Regions from separate parts of the Allobosea sp. TAB14 genome, predicted to be linked through region 1. Evidence: predicted binding sites of a transcription regulator. Region 1 holds the regulator's gene; each other region holds the start of a gene.
The links. The regulator PhoB, encoded in region 1, activates phosphate uptake and scavenging genes when phosphate is short. The targets are predictions, from matches to a motif close to TGTCATNNANCTGTCAT.
Positions count from the first base shown of each region.

Region 2: AB4Y99_RS12380 (esterase-like activity of phytase family protein) is a predicted target of PhoB. The motif match lies at 3,418-3,434, and genes of this name have one in related genera.
Region 3: AB4Y99_RS19730 (YdcH family protein) is a predicted target of PhoB. The motif match lies at 2,472-2,488, and genes of this name have one in related genera.

Region 1 covers NZ_JBFRDQ010000180.1:9,321-14,553, reverse strand. Annotated here, with positions in the region: gene AB4Y99_RS22055 (amino acid ABC transporter permease) at 1-326, opposite strand, end outside; gene AB4Y99_RS22050 (LysR substrate-binding domain-containing protein) at 529-1,440, shown strand; gene AB4Y99_RS22045 (SpoIIAA family protein) at 1,497-1,883, shown strand; gene phoB (phosphate regulon transcriptional regulator PhoB) at 1,936-2,634, opposite strand; gene phoU (phosphate signaling complex protein PhoU) at 2,647-3,366, opposite strand; gene pstB (phosphate ABC transporter ATP-binding protein PstB) at 3,389-4,195, opposite strand; gene pstA (phosphate ABC transporter permease PstA) at 4,235-5,122, opposite strand; gene pstC (phosphate ABC transporter permease subunit PstC) at 5,135-5,233, opposite strand, start outside.
Region 2 covers NZ_JBFRDQ010000068.1:8,689-13,922, forward strand. Annotated here, with positions in the region: gene AB4Y99_RS12365 (sugar ABC transporter permease) at 1-605, shown strand, start outside; gene AB4Y99_RS12370 (ATP-binding cassette domain-containing protein) at 616-1,434, shown strand; gene AB4Y99_RS12375 (SPW repeat protein) at 1,475-1,837, opposite strand; gene AB4Y99_RS12380 (esterase-like activity of phytase family protein) at 1,992-3,350, opposite strand; gene AB4Y99_RS12385 (2-hydroxyacid dehydrogenase) at 3,499-4,443, opposite strand; gene deoA (thymidine phosphorylase) at 4,440-5,234, opposite strand, start outside.
Region 3 covers NZ_JBFRDQ010000141.1:24,645-28,750, forward strand. Annotated here, with positions in the region: gene rpsU (30S ribosomal protein S21) at 11-244, opposite strand; gene AB4Y99_RS19715 (5-(carboxyamino)imidazole ribonucleotide synthase) at 412-1,512, opposite strand; gene purE (5-(carboxyamino)imidazole ribonucleotide mutase) at 1,509-2,009, opposite strand; gene AB4Y99_RS19725 (YdcH family protein) at 2,110-2,328, opposite strand; gene AB4Y99_RS19730 (YdcH family protein) at 2,558-2,746, shown strand; gene AB4Y99_RS19735 (GlsB/YeaQ/YmgE family stress response membrane protein) at 2,888-3,148, shown strand; gene AB4Y99_RS19740 (YidB family protein) at 3,181-3,693, shown strand; partial or broken gene AB4Y99_RS19745 (AMP-binding protein) at 3,736-4,106, opposite strand, start outside.

The sequences.
Region 1 (5,233 bases):
AACAGCGCGACGCTGCGCAGCACCGGGTTCGGCGACATATACATGATCGCGAAGACGACCCCGAGCACGATGCCCAGCGTCATCGCGCAGACCGTCATGATCAGCGTGTTGCCGAGACCGGAGAGGATCGCGGGCGCGGTGAAGAACTGCCCGACCACCGGCCAGGCGATGTCGCCCTTGACGAAGGCGGCGATAATCCAGGCGAGGACAGCGATGATGAGCGCCGCCGCGACCCAACGCCCATAGAAACGACGCGGCACGATCCTGAGTCGCGCGATCGCGGCCAGATCGCGGCTGGCGACCGGCGAGGTGACGGCATGGCTCATCGACGGCGCTCCCGGACAGGCTTGCCGGCGGCTCTCGAAAGCGCCATCGACCGCGATGCCGTTGGTCCGCGGAAACCACCGCAGCACGGGCAGATTGTCAAATTCATGCGAGCCCCTCCTCCCCAAGCGTAAGAATGACCTCTTGACCCGGCAGCCAGCAAACGAAACGATCTCCGGTAGCCTAGTCCAAAACGGAATACCCATGGCCTTGCGGCCCCCGCCCTCCTCCACCGCCATGCGCGCCTTCGTCACCGTCGCGCGACTGGGCTCGACCGCCCGCGCCGCCGGCGTCGTCAACCTCACCCAGAGCGCGGTCTCCAAGCAGATCCTGTCGCTCGAGCACCATCTCGGCACCGTGCTGTTCGAGCGCAATCCGGTCGGCCTCAAGCTGACCGAGGCCGGCGCGATCTACCTGCCCTATGCCGAAGCCGCCCTGGAGCAGATGGAACGCGGAGCCATGCGCCTGGCCGAGCGCGTCGCCATCGCCCGGCCGATCCGGTTGCACATGGTCGCCATCGCCGGCGAGCGCTGGCTGATGGAGCGCTTCCCCGTCTTCGCCGAGGCCCATCCCGGCGTCGACGTCCAGTTCACCAACTATGTCAGCGAAAACGAGACGGAAGAGCCGGACATCGAGATCAACCACGGCACCCCGCCCTGGCCCGGCAAGGAGGCGCATTATCTGTTCGGCCGAGATGTCGCCCTCGTCGCCGCGCCCGAATTGCTGGAGCGCATGGGCGGTTTCCGCCGCGCCGCCGACATCCAGAAGATGACGCTGCTGCAGCATTACCAGATGCCGGCCTTCTGGGCCGAGTTCACCGAGGCGCATGGCCTGCGCGGCGCGGTGCCGGCCCATACCGTCCGCTACGGCTATTACTCCGTCATCATCCGCGCCGCGGTCGCGGGGCTCGGCGTCGCGCTGGCGCCACGCTGCTATGTCGCCGAGGAACTGGCCTCGGGCGCATTGGTCAACCCCCTCGATATCGGCTTCACCAGCGTCACCGGCTGCTGGCTGACCCGCCGCCTGGACCAGCCCTCGCGCCCCGGCCTCGACGCCTTCATCGCCTGGCTGAGGACGGAGGCCGCGGCTTTCGACGCGGCGACGCGAGCGGCCTGAGCGCCCGCAACCTCCCGGCCGGCCATGCGTTGACATCGGCACARGAGGAGGCCGCCATGATCACCATTCTTCCGGCGCCCGACCATGTTCTCGCCATCGCGTTCAGCGGCACCATCGAGCCGGCCGATATCGAGCGCGTCGCCGCCGATGTCGAAGACCGGCTGAGCCGGCACGAGAAGGTCTCGATCCTCGCCGACATCACCGCCTTCGACGACATGACCTTCGCCGCGGCCTGGAAGGACGCGCGCTACAGCTTCGGCAAGCTCTGGGAACTCAAGCGCTTCCCCAAGGAGGCGATCATCGTCGAGAAGGGCTGGCTCGATCGCGTCGCGCGGCTCTTCGCTCCGGTGGTTCCCTTCGTCGAGATCCGCACCTTTCCGCCGGCCGAGCGCGAAGCCGCGCTGGCCTGGGCCGCCGATATCGAGGGCGGCCCCGACACCTGAGGCACGGGCGCTGCGAGCCGGGGCTCGGCTCGCGTGTCAGCTCCGGCGGCAGTCAGCTTCTGGCGAACGTCTCGTCGAAGGCATAGCCGGCGCCGCGCACCGTCCTGAGCGGGTCCTTGGCGTCGGCAGGGGTGATCGCCTTGCGCAGGCGCCCGACATGCACGTCGACCGTGCGCTCGTCGATATAGACGTCCCGGCCCCAGACGGCGTCGAGGAGCTGGGCGCGGGAATAGACGCGGCCCGGTGCCTGCATCAGGAATTCGAGCAGGCGGAACTCGGTCGGCCCCAGATGCAGCTCGCTGCCGGCGCGGCGGACGCGCCGGGTGGTGCGGTCGAGTTCGAGGTCGCCCGCCTGCAGAAGACCGGCGACATGGCCAGGCTTCGCCCGGCGCAGCAGCGCCTGGATGCGCGCCGTCAGCTCCGGCAGGGAGAAAGGCTTCACGACATAGTCGTCGGCGCCGGTCGCGAGCCCGCGCACCCGCTCGGTCTCCTCGCCGCGTGCCGTCAGCATGATGATCGGCACCCGCTCGGTGTCGCGCCGCGAGCGCAGCCGGCGGCAGAGCTCGATGCCGGAAAGGCCCGGCAGCATCCAGTCCAGCAGCACCAGATCGGGCGTGTGGTCGCGCAGATGCAGTTCGGCGTCGTCCCCCCGCGCCACGCTGTCGACCTCGAAGCCCTCGGCTTCGAGGTTGTAGCGCAGCAGCAGGGTGAGAGGCTCTTCGTCCTCGACGATCAGGATGCGTGCCGCCATGATTCCTTAGCCTCAGCTACCCGTGATCGCCTCGACCTCGATATTGGTCGTGTCGAGCTTCGGCCGGTTCGCGTCGAGCGAGTCACCGGTGATGAGATAGTGGATCGTCTCGGCGATGTTGGTGGTGTGGTCGCCGATGCGCTCGATGTTCTTGGCGCAGAACAGGAGATGCGTGCAGAAGGTGATGTTGCGCGGATCTTCCATCATATAGGTCAGGAGCTCGCGGAACAGCGAGGTGTAGAGCGCGTCGATCTCGTCGTCGCGGCGCCAGACCTCGAGCGCCTTCTGCTCGTTGCCGGCGGCATAGGCGTCGAGCACGTCCTTGAGCTGCGCCTGAACGAGGCGGCTGATGTGCTCCAGCCCGACCACGGCGCGGTGCGGCGGCTGGAACTGCCCGGAGATGGCGACGGCGCGCTTGGCGATGTTCTTGGCGAGATCGCCGACACGCTCGACATCCGCAGCGATGCGGATGGCGGAGATCAGCTCGCGCAGATCGTTGGCCAGCGGCTGGCGCCGGGCGATGGTCAGCACCGCCTTCTCCTCGACCTCGCGCTGGAGATTGTCGAGGCGCTGATCGGCGGAGATGATCTTCTGGGCCAGCGTGGTGTCGCGGCGCACCAGCGCCACGGTCGCATCGCCGAGCATGCGCTCGGCCATCCCGCCCATTTCGGCGAGGCTGCGGCGAAGGCCTTCGAGATCGGCGTCGTAGGAGCGGACGATATGGTCGGTCATGGGGTTCCTCCTCCGTCGCCGCTCAGCCGAACCGGCCGGTGACGTAATCCTGCGTCTGCTTCTTCGCCGGGTTCATGAAGATCGTGTTGGTCGGCGCGAACTCGATGACCTCGCCGAGATACATGAAGGCCGTGTACTGCGAGATGCGCGCCGCCTGCTGCATGTTGTGGGTGACGATGGCGATGGTGAAGTCGCTCTTGAGCTGCTCCAGCAGGTCCTCGATCTTGCCGGTAGAGATCGGATCGAGCGCCGAGGTCGGCTCGTCGAACAGGATCACTTCCGGCTTCTGCGCGATGGTGCGCGCGATGCACAGGCGCTGCTGCTGGCCGCCGGAGAGGCCCATGCCGGAGCTCTTCAGCTTGTCCTTGACCTCGTCCCAGAGCGCGGCGCGGCGCAGTGCGCCCTCGACGCGGTCGTCGAGCTCCGACTTCGGCGGCTTCTCGTAGAGGCGGATGCCGAAGGCGACGTTGTCGTAGATCGACATCGGGAAGGGCGTCGGCTTCTGGAACACCATGCCGACGCGCGAGCGCAGCTCGTTCACATCGACGTCGTTGGAGATGATGTTGCGTCCGTCGAGCATGATCTCGCCGGTCGCCTTCTGCTCCGGATAGAGCGAGTAGATCCGGTTGAAGATGCGCAGCAGGGTCGACTTGCCGCAGCCCGAAGGCCCGATCAGCGCCGTGACGTGGCGGTCACGGAAGTCGAGATTGATGTTCTTCAGCGCCTTGTGCTCGCCGTAGTAGAAATCGAGGTTTTTCACCGCGATCCGGACGGGAGCCTCGGCATCGAGCGACTGCGGGGAGAGTTCAAGGGTCGAAAGCATCGACATGGTCCTCAAGGTCGGGCGCGACCGGGCTGGATTCAAGTCTTATTTGCCGCCGGCGACGACGCGCCGGGCGATGATCGAGAGCAGCAGGATCGAGATCGTGATGATCAGCGAACCGGCCCAGGCGAGTTGCTGCCAGTTCTCGTAAGGAGCGGAGGCGAACTGGTAGATCGTGACCGGCAGGTTGGAAACGCCGCCGACGAGATTGGGCGAGAACCAGAAATTGTTGTTCAGCGCGGTGAAGATCAGCGGCGCCGTCTCGCCGGCGATGCGGGCGAGTGCCAGCAGGATGCCAGTGACCATGCCGGCCTTCGCCGCGCGCCAGGTCACGCTGGTGATGACGACGGAAGGCGGCGCGCCGAGCGCCGAGCCTGCCTCGCGCAGCGGGCCGGGCACGAGGCTGAGCATGTCCTCGGTGGTGCGCACGATGACCGGGATCGCGATGATGCCGAGCGCGACGCCGCCGGCCCAGCCGGAATAGCCGCGGAAGGGCTCGACCAGGATGACGTAGACGAACAGGCCGATCAGGATCGACGGCGCCGAAAGCAGGATGTCGTTGATGAAGCGGATGATGTTGGCGAGCTTGGAGCCGCGGCCGTATTCCGCCAGCCAGGTGCCGGCGAGCACGCCGATCGGCGTCGCCACCGCAATGCCCAGGAAGGTCAGCACGATCGAGCCGACGATGGCGTTGGCGAGGCCGCCGCCCTCGGAGCCCGGCCCGGGCGTGACATGGGTGAAGGTGGCGAGCGAGAGCCCGCCGATGCCCTTCACCAGCAGCATGCCGAGGATCCAGAACAGCACGAAGATGGCGCAGAAGGTGAAGCCGGTGGCGATGACCTTCATCGCGCGGTCGGCGGTGCGGCGCGACTGGCGCACGCGCCCCCAGGCGATGTGCGATGCGGCCGGTGCGGAAGAGGTGGACGTGCTCATCTGACCCAGACCTCAGAATTTCTTCACCCGGGCGACCAGCAGCCGCGCGATGACGAGGACGACGAAGGTGACGAAGAACAGGATGCAGCCCAGCGCGATCAGCGAATTGAG
Region 2 (5,234 bases), on a different contig from region 1:
TCGCCGCCCTCGGCTGCGGCGCGGTGATCGCGACCGTGACGATGGCGAATTCCTACGCGCTGCCGGCGGGCATCGCGCGCCGCCTCGTCGAGGCGAAGGGCGGCATCTGGCCTGAGGGCGGACTCACCATCGGCCATGGCCTCGCCGTGCCGGTGCTGGTCGCGCTCGGCGTCGGCATCGCCATGACCTTCGTCGCCAACCGTCTGCGCTTCGGCCGCTATGTCTTCGCCATCGGCGGCAATCCGGAGGCGGCGCAGCTCTCGGGCGTGAACACCCGCAAGGTGCTGATGCTGGTCTTCGGGCTGATGGGTGCGCTGGTCGGCATCTCCGCCTGCATCTCGACGGCGCGCCTCAACGCATCGACCAATGCCGCCGGCTCGCTCGACGAGCTCTATGTCATCGCCGCGGCGGTGATCGGCGGCACCTCGCTCGCCGGCGGCGTCGGCACCATCGTGGGCGCGATGCTCGGCGCGCTGGTGATGCAGTCGCTGCAATCCGGCATGGTGCTGATCGGCGTCGACGCGCCCTTGCAGAACATCGTCGTCGGCATCGTCCTGGTCATCGCGGTCTGGCTCGACGGGCTCTATCGCAAGCGTTTGGGGTGAGGAGGCGCCGATGAGCATCGCAGAGCCGGCCGATCTCGCCCAGACCTACCCCGGCCAGGGAACGCCGCTGATCGAGATGCGCGACGTCTCGATTGCCTTCGGCGGCATCAAGGCGGTCGACGGCGCCAGCATCGACCTGATGCCGGGCGAGGTCGTCGGGCTGCTCGGCCATAACGGCGCCGGCAAGTCGACGCTGATCAAGATCCTGTCCGGTGCCTACCGGGCCGATGCCGGCACGATCCGGGTGAATGGCGAGGAGGTGACGGTCGCGAGCCCGCGTGACGCCAAGCGCCACGGCATCGAGACGATCTACCAGACGCTGGCGCTCGCCGACAATGTCGACGCCGCCGCCAATATCTTCCTCGGCCGGGAATTGCTGACCGGCTGGGGCACGCTCGACGATGCGACGATGGAATCCGAAACCCGCAAGGTGATGGGCCGGCTCAACCCGCATTTCCGGCGCTTCAAGGAGCCGGTGAAGGCGCTTTCCGGCGGCCAGCGCCAATCGGTCGCGATTGCCCGCGCGATCTATTTCAACGCCCGTGTGCTGATCATGGACGAGCCCACCGCCGCGCTCGGCCCGGCCGAGACGAAGCAGGTGGCCGAGCTGATCCTGCAGCTCAAGAAACAGGGCATCGGCATCTTCCTGATCAGCCACGATCTGCACGATGTCTTCGATCTGGCCGACCGGGTCACGGTGATGAAGAACGGCAAGGTGGTCGGCACGGCCCGCACGGCCGAAATCACCCAGGACGAGGTGCTGGGCATGATCATCTCGGGCAAATGCCCGCCGGCAGCGATGGCCGGCCCCGGCGCGCTGCGGAATTAGACCGCGCCGGGACCGGCATCCACTAAGGGAGCAGAGCTCCTCAGGCCGTTGCGTGCGGCTCGTGATGGAAATCCCAGACCGCCCAGGCCGAAACCGCCGCGGTCAGCAGACCGAGGACGATATGGGTCCGGAAGGCGGCGGGATTGCCGGTGAAGCCGAGCATCCAGGGCGAGGCCACCAGCCAGAGCCCGAGCGCCAGGTTCAGCCATTCCTCCCACTCCGCGAAGGCCGTGAGCGCGGCGACCGCGACCAGCGCGAGCACCACGGCGACGATCCAGGCATTGCGCGTCGGCATGAAGTCGCCGACGAAGCCCATGAACCAGGGTGAGAAGAACAGCAGCGCGGCAAGGATCAGGTTTAGCCAGTCCTGCGACCGTCTGATGTTCGTATTCGCGGTCAACATGATCACCTCCATCGGTGAAGATCATCCAACCACTACGCCTCGCGCACGAGGCGCTTGGTCGATTTTATTATACGCCGAGCCGGCAATATTTCAAGAACAGACGAGGAACGACCGCGCCGGCCCCGCGCACTGCGGTGCCGGCGCAGGCACGATCTCACTTCGCGTCGAGCAGGTCCTTCACCGACAGCAGGACGAGTTCGTTGTCGTCGGCCTTCTTCGGGTCGCGCGAGGAGGAGAAGGGCAGGTTGTTGTCGTTGCCGACGACGATCACGCCATTCGCCCGGTCGACCACGTCGACGTTCTCGATGGTGAAGAACGGGAAGGTGAAAACACCGTCCTTCGTGCCCTGCTTCGCCTTGCCGTCGGGATCGGCGATCTTCATCAGGTCGATATAGCCGATACGGCGCACGGGCTTGCCGACATTGGCGTCGGTCATCTCGATCTTGACGATCCGCTTGTGCTTGGCGATGTCGTGGAAGCAGTCCGGGCCGCGGCCTCCCGGCGCGCAGGCCTTGTCGGCAGTGCCCTCGCCGTTGTCGCGCTCGATGATCAGGCCCGTCGTGGCGTCGATCATGTTGAAGTCGCCGATGGCGAGACCCTTGGCTTCGAGCGGGAAGAACCAGGAACGGCCGGTCCACTTCTCGTTCTGGACGTCGAATTCGAGGATGCGGAGGACTTCCTTGCCGTCGACTTCCTCGTTGCCTTTGGTTTCCGCGTTCCAGAGCGGGCCCTCGAGCAGCGGGTAGAGGAAGCGGCCATCCGGCGACTGGGCCATGCCCTCGAAGCCCTTCGAGCGGCGGACATTGAACTCGACCGGCAGGTTCGGCGCGGCCGGGGTGGTGACGGCGTAGTGATCGGGCGAGCGGGCCGGCTTGCCGTCGACCAGCGTCTCGAACACGGCCTCGACCTTGCCATTGGCGTCGACGCGGATGAGATACGGGCCGAACTCCTCGCCGATCCAGTACTTGCCGCCGATCGGCTGGATCGATTCCGGGTCGAAATCGGCGCCGGTCAGGTAGCGCTTCTCGGTGCCCTCATGGACGATGCGGAAGGGGACCTTCTTGTCGGGATCGTGCAGGAAGGTGGTCGAGACACGTTCGAGCGCGCCCTTGCCGAAATCGGCCTTCAGGCGATGGAAGAACAGCATCGCGTCGGGCGAGTTCACCTTGGCGCCGAAGCCGTTATCGGTCAGCACGAGGAACTCGTTGTTGCCCAGCGAACGGATGCCGGAGAAGCCCTGGACCGGCTGGCCGGCAAAGGGGGTCGAGAGCCCCGTCGGGCGCCCGCCCGAGGTGCCCATCACCGTGCCGACGGCCTCGACGCGCTTGCCCGGCGMGACGAACTTGCCGGAAACCTTGAGATCGGCCGGCGCATCGGCGGGGGCGGGGATGATCGTCTCGGCCGGCAGCAGCGCCTGGCTCAGAAGCTTCGCGGGAAATTCCTTCGGAGACTCCTGCGCCCCGGCGAGCATGGTGGACGACAGAAGCAGGATAATGGCGAGCGACGAGCGCATGAAATTCTCCGGGCTGAAAAGGACCAGCCGGCTTCGCGCGCCCGGATGGCACCCCAACAACAACGGGGTGACGGTTCGGTGAAGGCGCCAGATGGCGCTACGGCATCGGCCGCTTCCGAAAACCGGATTCGACTTTTCGGGCCAGTGCTCAGTAGCCGCGGGCCGGATCGACGGCATGCAGCAGCGGCTCGCCCGCCTCCAGCCGCCTGATCTGCGCCGCGACCAGCGTGGCGATCGCCTCCGGCTCGGACATCGCCGCGTTATGCGGGGTGACGGTCACGCCCGGATGGCTCCACAGCGGCGACTCCACCGGCAGCGGCTCGGTCTCGAAGACGTCGAGCGTCGCGCCCTTGAGCGTGCCGGCATCGAGCGCGGCGAGGATGTCGTCCGCGACCTGAAGCCCGCCGCGGCCGGGATTGATCAGGAACGGCCCGCCGAGCCGGCCGTCCTGCGCGAGTCCTGCAAAAAGCCCGGCGTTGAGGATGCCGCGCGTCTCGGGCGTCAACGGCACCAGGCTGACGAGGATGTCGGTCCGCGCCAGGAAATCCTTCATGCCGTCCTCGCCGGAGAAGGTCTGCAGCCCTTCGACGCTCTTCGGCGAGCGGCTCCAGCCGGCCACGTCGAAGCCGATGACCTTGAGCTTGGCCACAGCATCGAGGCCGAGTTCGCCGAGCCCCATGATGCCGACACGGACGGAACGGGCCGCCGGCTGGTTGCGGTCGTCCTCCCAGAGCTTCGCCTGCTGCTGGCGCATGTATCGATGCTGCTGGCGCAGATACATCAGGCAATGCAGCACGACATATTCGCTCATCCGCGTCGTCAGGTCGGGATCGACCACGCGTGCGATCGGCACCTCCGGCAATTTGTCGTCGGCGAAGAGGAAATCGACGCCGGCACCGAGCGAGAAGATCGCCGCGAGATTGGGCAGGCCGGTCAGGCTGCCGGCCGGATGCTTCCAGCTCGCGACATAATGCACGGCCCGGCGGTCGAAGGGCTCGCCCGGCACCACGATCGGCATCTCCGGCAGCAGCGCCTGGAAGCGCGCCCGCCAGTCCTCGACATGCCAGCCCGTCATGGCCAGAAGCAAACTCATGCCCGTGTTCTCTCCGTGATCCGTCCGGCGACCAGTTCGCCCTGCGCCGCACCCTCTCCGATCCGATAGGCCTTGCGCAAGCGCTCGCTTGCCGCAAGGAAAGCGTTCTCGCCGCGCGCATGGACGATGGCGAGCGGACGGTCCGGCCCGAGCGTCGCACCGATGCCGGCCATATCGGTGAGGCCGACCGCATGGTCGATGCCGTCCTGCGGCCGCAACCGGCCGCCGCCCAGCGCCACGACCGCGAGGCCGACGGCGCGGGTATCGATGCCCGAGACCGTCCCGGCCGTCTCCGCGAAGACCGGCTTCACGACCGGCGCCGCGGCGAGATGCTTTGCCGGCGCTTCGAGCAGATCGGCAGGGCCGCCCAGCGCCACCACCATCCTGGCGAAGCGCTCGGCCGCGGCACCCGAGGCGAAGGRATCCTCGATCCTGCCACGCGCTTCGTCGAGGTTCGCCGCCAGACGGCCGAGCAGCAGCATCTCGGCGCCGAGCGCGACCGTGACCTCGTGGAAGCGCGGCTCGCGCCGGCGACCGGTCAGATGGTCGAGCGCATAGGCAACCTCGAGCGCATTGCCAGCGGCGCTGGCGAGCGGCTCGTCCATGTCCGTGAGCAACGCCGTGGTCGGCAGGCRGGAGTCGTTGGCGACGCCGACGAGCGCCTGCGCCAGGGCGCGCGCCTTCGCGGGTTCCGGCAGGAAGGCGCCGGAGCCGAACTTCACATCCATGGCGAGGCCGTGCAGGCCAGCGGCGAGTTTCTTCGACAGAATCGAGGCCGTGATCAGCGGCAG
Region 3 (4,106 bases), on a different contig from region 1:
TTGGCCAGGCTCAGGGGCGCTTCGGCTTCACCGGCGCGGGCAGGAGGCCTTCGCGCTGCAGCTTCTTGCGGACCAGCTTCCGGGCGCGGCGGACGGCCTCGGCCTTCTCGCGCGCCTTCTTCTCGGAAGGCTTCTCGTAATGGCCGCGGAGCTTCATCTCGCGGAAAATGCCTTCGCGCTGCATCTTCTTCTTGAGGGCGCGGAGAGCCTGGTCGACATTGTTGTCGCGAACGAGAACCTGCACGTGAAACGTCCGTCCTTAGCGGGTTGATCCAAAAATACGGGCCGGCGATGCCGCATGCGGATCGCTCGAAGGTTCGTGCGGATAACAGAATTCGATTTGGCTGTCCACGGCGCGATGCCGCGAAAATGCAGCCGTGGCACGCTTTTTCGCCGGATCGGGGCGAGCGCTCAGCCGCGCTCGGACAAAACCCGGGTGACATGGCCCATCTTGCGGCCCGGACGAGCGTCGCGCTTGCCGTAGAGATGCAGATGCGCGCCGGGCTCGGCGAGGATCTCGCGCCAGCGCAAAGCGGCGTCGCCGATCAGGTTCTCCATCTCGACGCGGCCGCGCAGCGCGGCGGAGCCGAGCGGAAAGCCGCAGACGGCGCGAACATGCTGATGGAACTGCGAGGTCTCGGCGCCCTCGCTGGTCCAGTGCCCGGAATTATGCACGCGCGGGGCGATCTCGTTGACGATGACGCGCTCGGTGCCGCCATCCTCCAGCACGAACATCTCGACGGCGAAGACGCCGACATAGCCGAGCGCCTCGCCGATCCGACGCGCCGCATCGATGGCGGCGTCGGAGGCCGTCCTGCCGAGCTTCGCCGGCACGCGGGTGAAGGCGAGGATATGATCGCGATGCTCGTTCTCGCAGACGTCGAAGGCGGCGAACGCGCCGTCGAGCCCGCGCGCGGCGACGACCGAGACCTCGCGCTCGAAGGGCACGAAACCTTCGAGGATCGCGGGAAAGCGGCCGATCGCCTCATAGGCCTCGGCGAGGTCGGTGCCGGGAGCGATCTTGACCTGCCCCTTGCCGTCATAGCCGAAGCGGCGTGTCTTCAGGATCGAGGGGCGGCCGAGCGCGGCGACGGCGGCCTCGAGATCGGCCAGCGAATCGACGGCGCGAAACGGCGCGACGGCGAGGCCGAGATCGGCGACGAAGCTTTTCTCGCTCAGCCGGTCCTGCGTCACGGCAAGCGCGCGGGCTCCGGGATGCAGCGGCGTGCGCGCGGCGAGGAAGGCGGCGGTCGCCGCCGGCACGTTCTCGAATTCATAGGTCACGACGTCGACGGCGTCGGCGAAGTTGGCGAGGGCCGCTTCGTCGTCATAATCGGCGACGGTATGGCGGGTGGCCACGTCGAAGGCCGGGCTGTCCGCCTCCGGTGCGAAGACATGGCAGCGTATGCCGAGATCGGCGGCGGCGAGCGCCATCATCCGGGCGAGCTGCCCGCCGCCGAGGATGCCGAGCATGGCGCCCGGCGCGAGGCCGGTCGGAACAGGCGCGCTCATGCCTCGTCCCGATTCGGGCGCTCGGCGATGCCGGCGCTCTGGCGGGCGCGATAGGCCTCGAGACGTTCCGCCAGGGCCTCGTCCGAGAGCGCGAGCACGGCGGCCGCCAGGAGCGCGGCATTGACCGCGCCGGCACGGCCGATGGCGAGGGTGCCGACCGGGATGCCGGCGGGCATCTGCACGATGGAGAGCAGGCTGTCCTGCCCCGAAAGCGCCTTGGATTCGACGGGGACGCCGAAGACCGGCAGCGGCGTCAGCGAGGCGGTCATCCCCGGCAGATGGGCGGCGCCGCCGGCACCGGCGATCACCACCTTGAAGCCTTCGGCCTTGGCGCCCTTGGCGAAGGAAAACAGCCGGTCCGGCGTGCGATGGGCCGAGACGATGCGGGCGTCATAGGGGATGGCGAGGGCGTCGAGCGCTTCGGCAGCATGACGCATCGTCGCCCAGTCGGACTGGCTGCCCATGATGATGGCGACGGGTGGGCTGGTCTTGGCCATGGATGCGCTCGGGCTTCGCCTTGGGAAGCGCGCGATCTAGACTGCCCGGCGCCCGATAAGCAAGGGCGAATCGGGCCTGGCGCCCATCGAATCGCCGTGCTCAGGCGATGATGTCGGGCGTCAGCGCATCCTCGATCTGCGAAATGCGGTCCTTCAGGTAGAGCTTGCGCTTCTTCAGCCGCTGCACCTGGATCTGGTTGATCGCGCCGACCCGCTCCAGCGCGTCGATGGCGCTGTCGAGATCGCGGTGCTCCTCGCGCAGCCGCGCCAGCTCCGCGGTGAAGGTCTCGACCTCTTCCGGGCTGAGCTCGAATCCCATGGCCATCTCATCATCGCCGCACTTGGCCGCGACTATGCCTTCGCCGCGATGCGCCTCGCAAGAGCGCGTGTCGCTGCCCAAGCCTCCGGGAGCCTTCTATTCACGGCTTCCGGGAAGGGAGCCGGAGTTGATCACAGAATCTCATGAATGCCGTGTGACAGTGCAGGGCAGACGTGAAGCCGGCTTTCTGTCAGATTGGTACGTCAACTGTTCATCAGGAGGATCCCAGATGTCGTTGCAGACCCGTCTTGTCGAACTCGAGCGCAAGCATCGCCAACTCGAGGACGCGATCGCCCGAGCCGTGGCGAGCCCTTCCTCCAGCGACCTCAGCGTGGCCGAGCTCAAGCGGAAGAAGTTGCAACTGAAGGATGAGATCGAACGCGTAAGGCTGACCATGCCGGGGCGAACCCTGCACTGAGACGACATTCCGCTTCGCCCGCGGGGCGTTACATGGATGCGGACTCGAACCGGCCCGAAAGGGCCGGTTCTTTTTTGCGCTATGGAACCTTCCCGGGATGTCGCATGTTGAAGCGTGGCGTTTCAACATGGGAGGGATAGCATGGGCATTATCTGGACCATCATCATCGGCTTTGTCGCCGGGATCATCGCCAAGTTCATCACGCCGGGCTCGAACGAGCCGTCCGGCTTCATTCTGACAACAATTCTCGGCATCGTCGGCGCCTTCGTGGCGACCTATCTCGGTCAATCGCTCGGCTGGTATGCGCCGGGGCAGGGGGCAGGGCTGGTCGGCGCGGTGATCGGCGCCGTCATCGTCCTGTTGGTTTGGGCGATGATCAATGGCCGCCGCGGTTCTGTCTGATCCTGATCGAGTCCAGAAAAGGAGTTCCTGCCATGAGCAATGACAACGGGACCAGCAGCGGTTTTCCGTCGATGACGGCCCTGCTTGGGCTGCTCGCCGTCGCGGGCTACCAGCATCGCGACCAGATTTCGGAGTGGATCAGCAACAAGATGGGCGGCGGGCAGGGCGCCGCTCCGCCGGCCCCGGGGCAGGCGGGGGCCGCGCCCGGTCAGCAGCAGGCTGGCGGTGGCCTTCTCGGTAGCTTGGGCGGCTTGCTCGGCGCTGGCGGCGCCGGAGCGATCCTGAACAGCGGCCTTGGCGAGCTGGTCGACCGCTTCAACCAATCCGGGCAGGGCGACAAGGCCAATTCCTGGGTCGGGACGGGCCCCAACCAGGATGTCGCGCCGGGCGATCTCGAGCAGGCGCTGGGACCGGAGGTGCTCGACGCCATCGCCAAGCAGACCGGCCTCTCGCGCGAGGACCTGCTGGCCCGGCTCTCGAAAGTCCTGCCCGATGCGGTCGATCGCTATACGCCGGGCGGCAATCTCGGCAGCGCCAGGGGCTGAACGCTCCGGACGTAAGAGACATRGCCATGGCAGTGGCGCGGGCTAGAGGGCCCGCGCCATTTCGCGCAGGCGGAATTTCTGGATCTTGCCGGTCGAGGTCTTGGGGATCTCGGTGAAGATCACGGTCCTCGGGCATTTGAACGAGGCCAGATGCTGCTTGCACCAGGCGATCAGCTCCGCCTCGGTCGCGGGCCTYCCCGGCTTGAGCTCGATGAAGGCGCAGGGCCTCTCGCCCCATTTCTCGTCAGGCCGGGCGACGACCGCGGCGGCCTGCACGGCCGGATGCTTGTAGAGCGCATCCTCGACCTCGATCGAGGAGATGTTCTCGCCGCCGGAGATGATGATGTCCTTGGAGCGGTCCTTGAGCTGGATGTAGCCGTCGGGATAGCGCACGCCGAGGTCGCCGGTGTGGA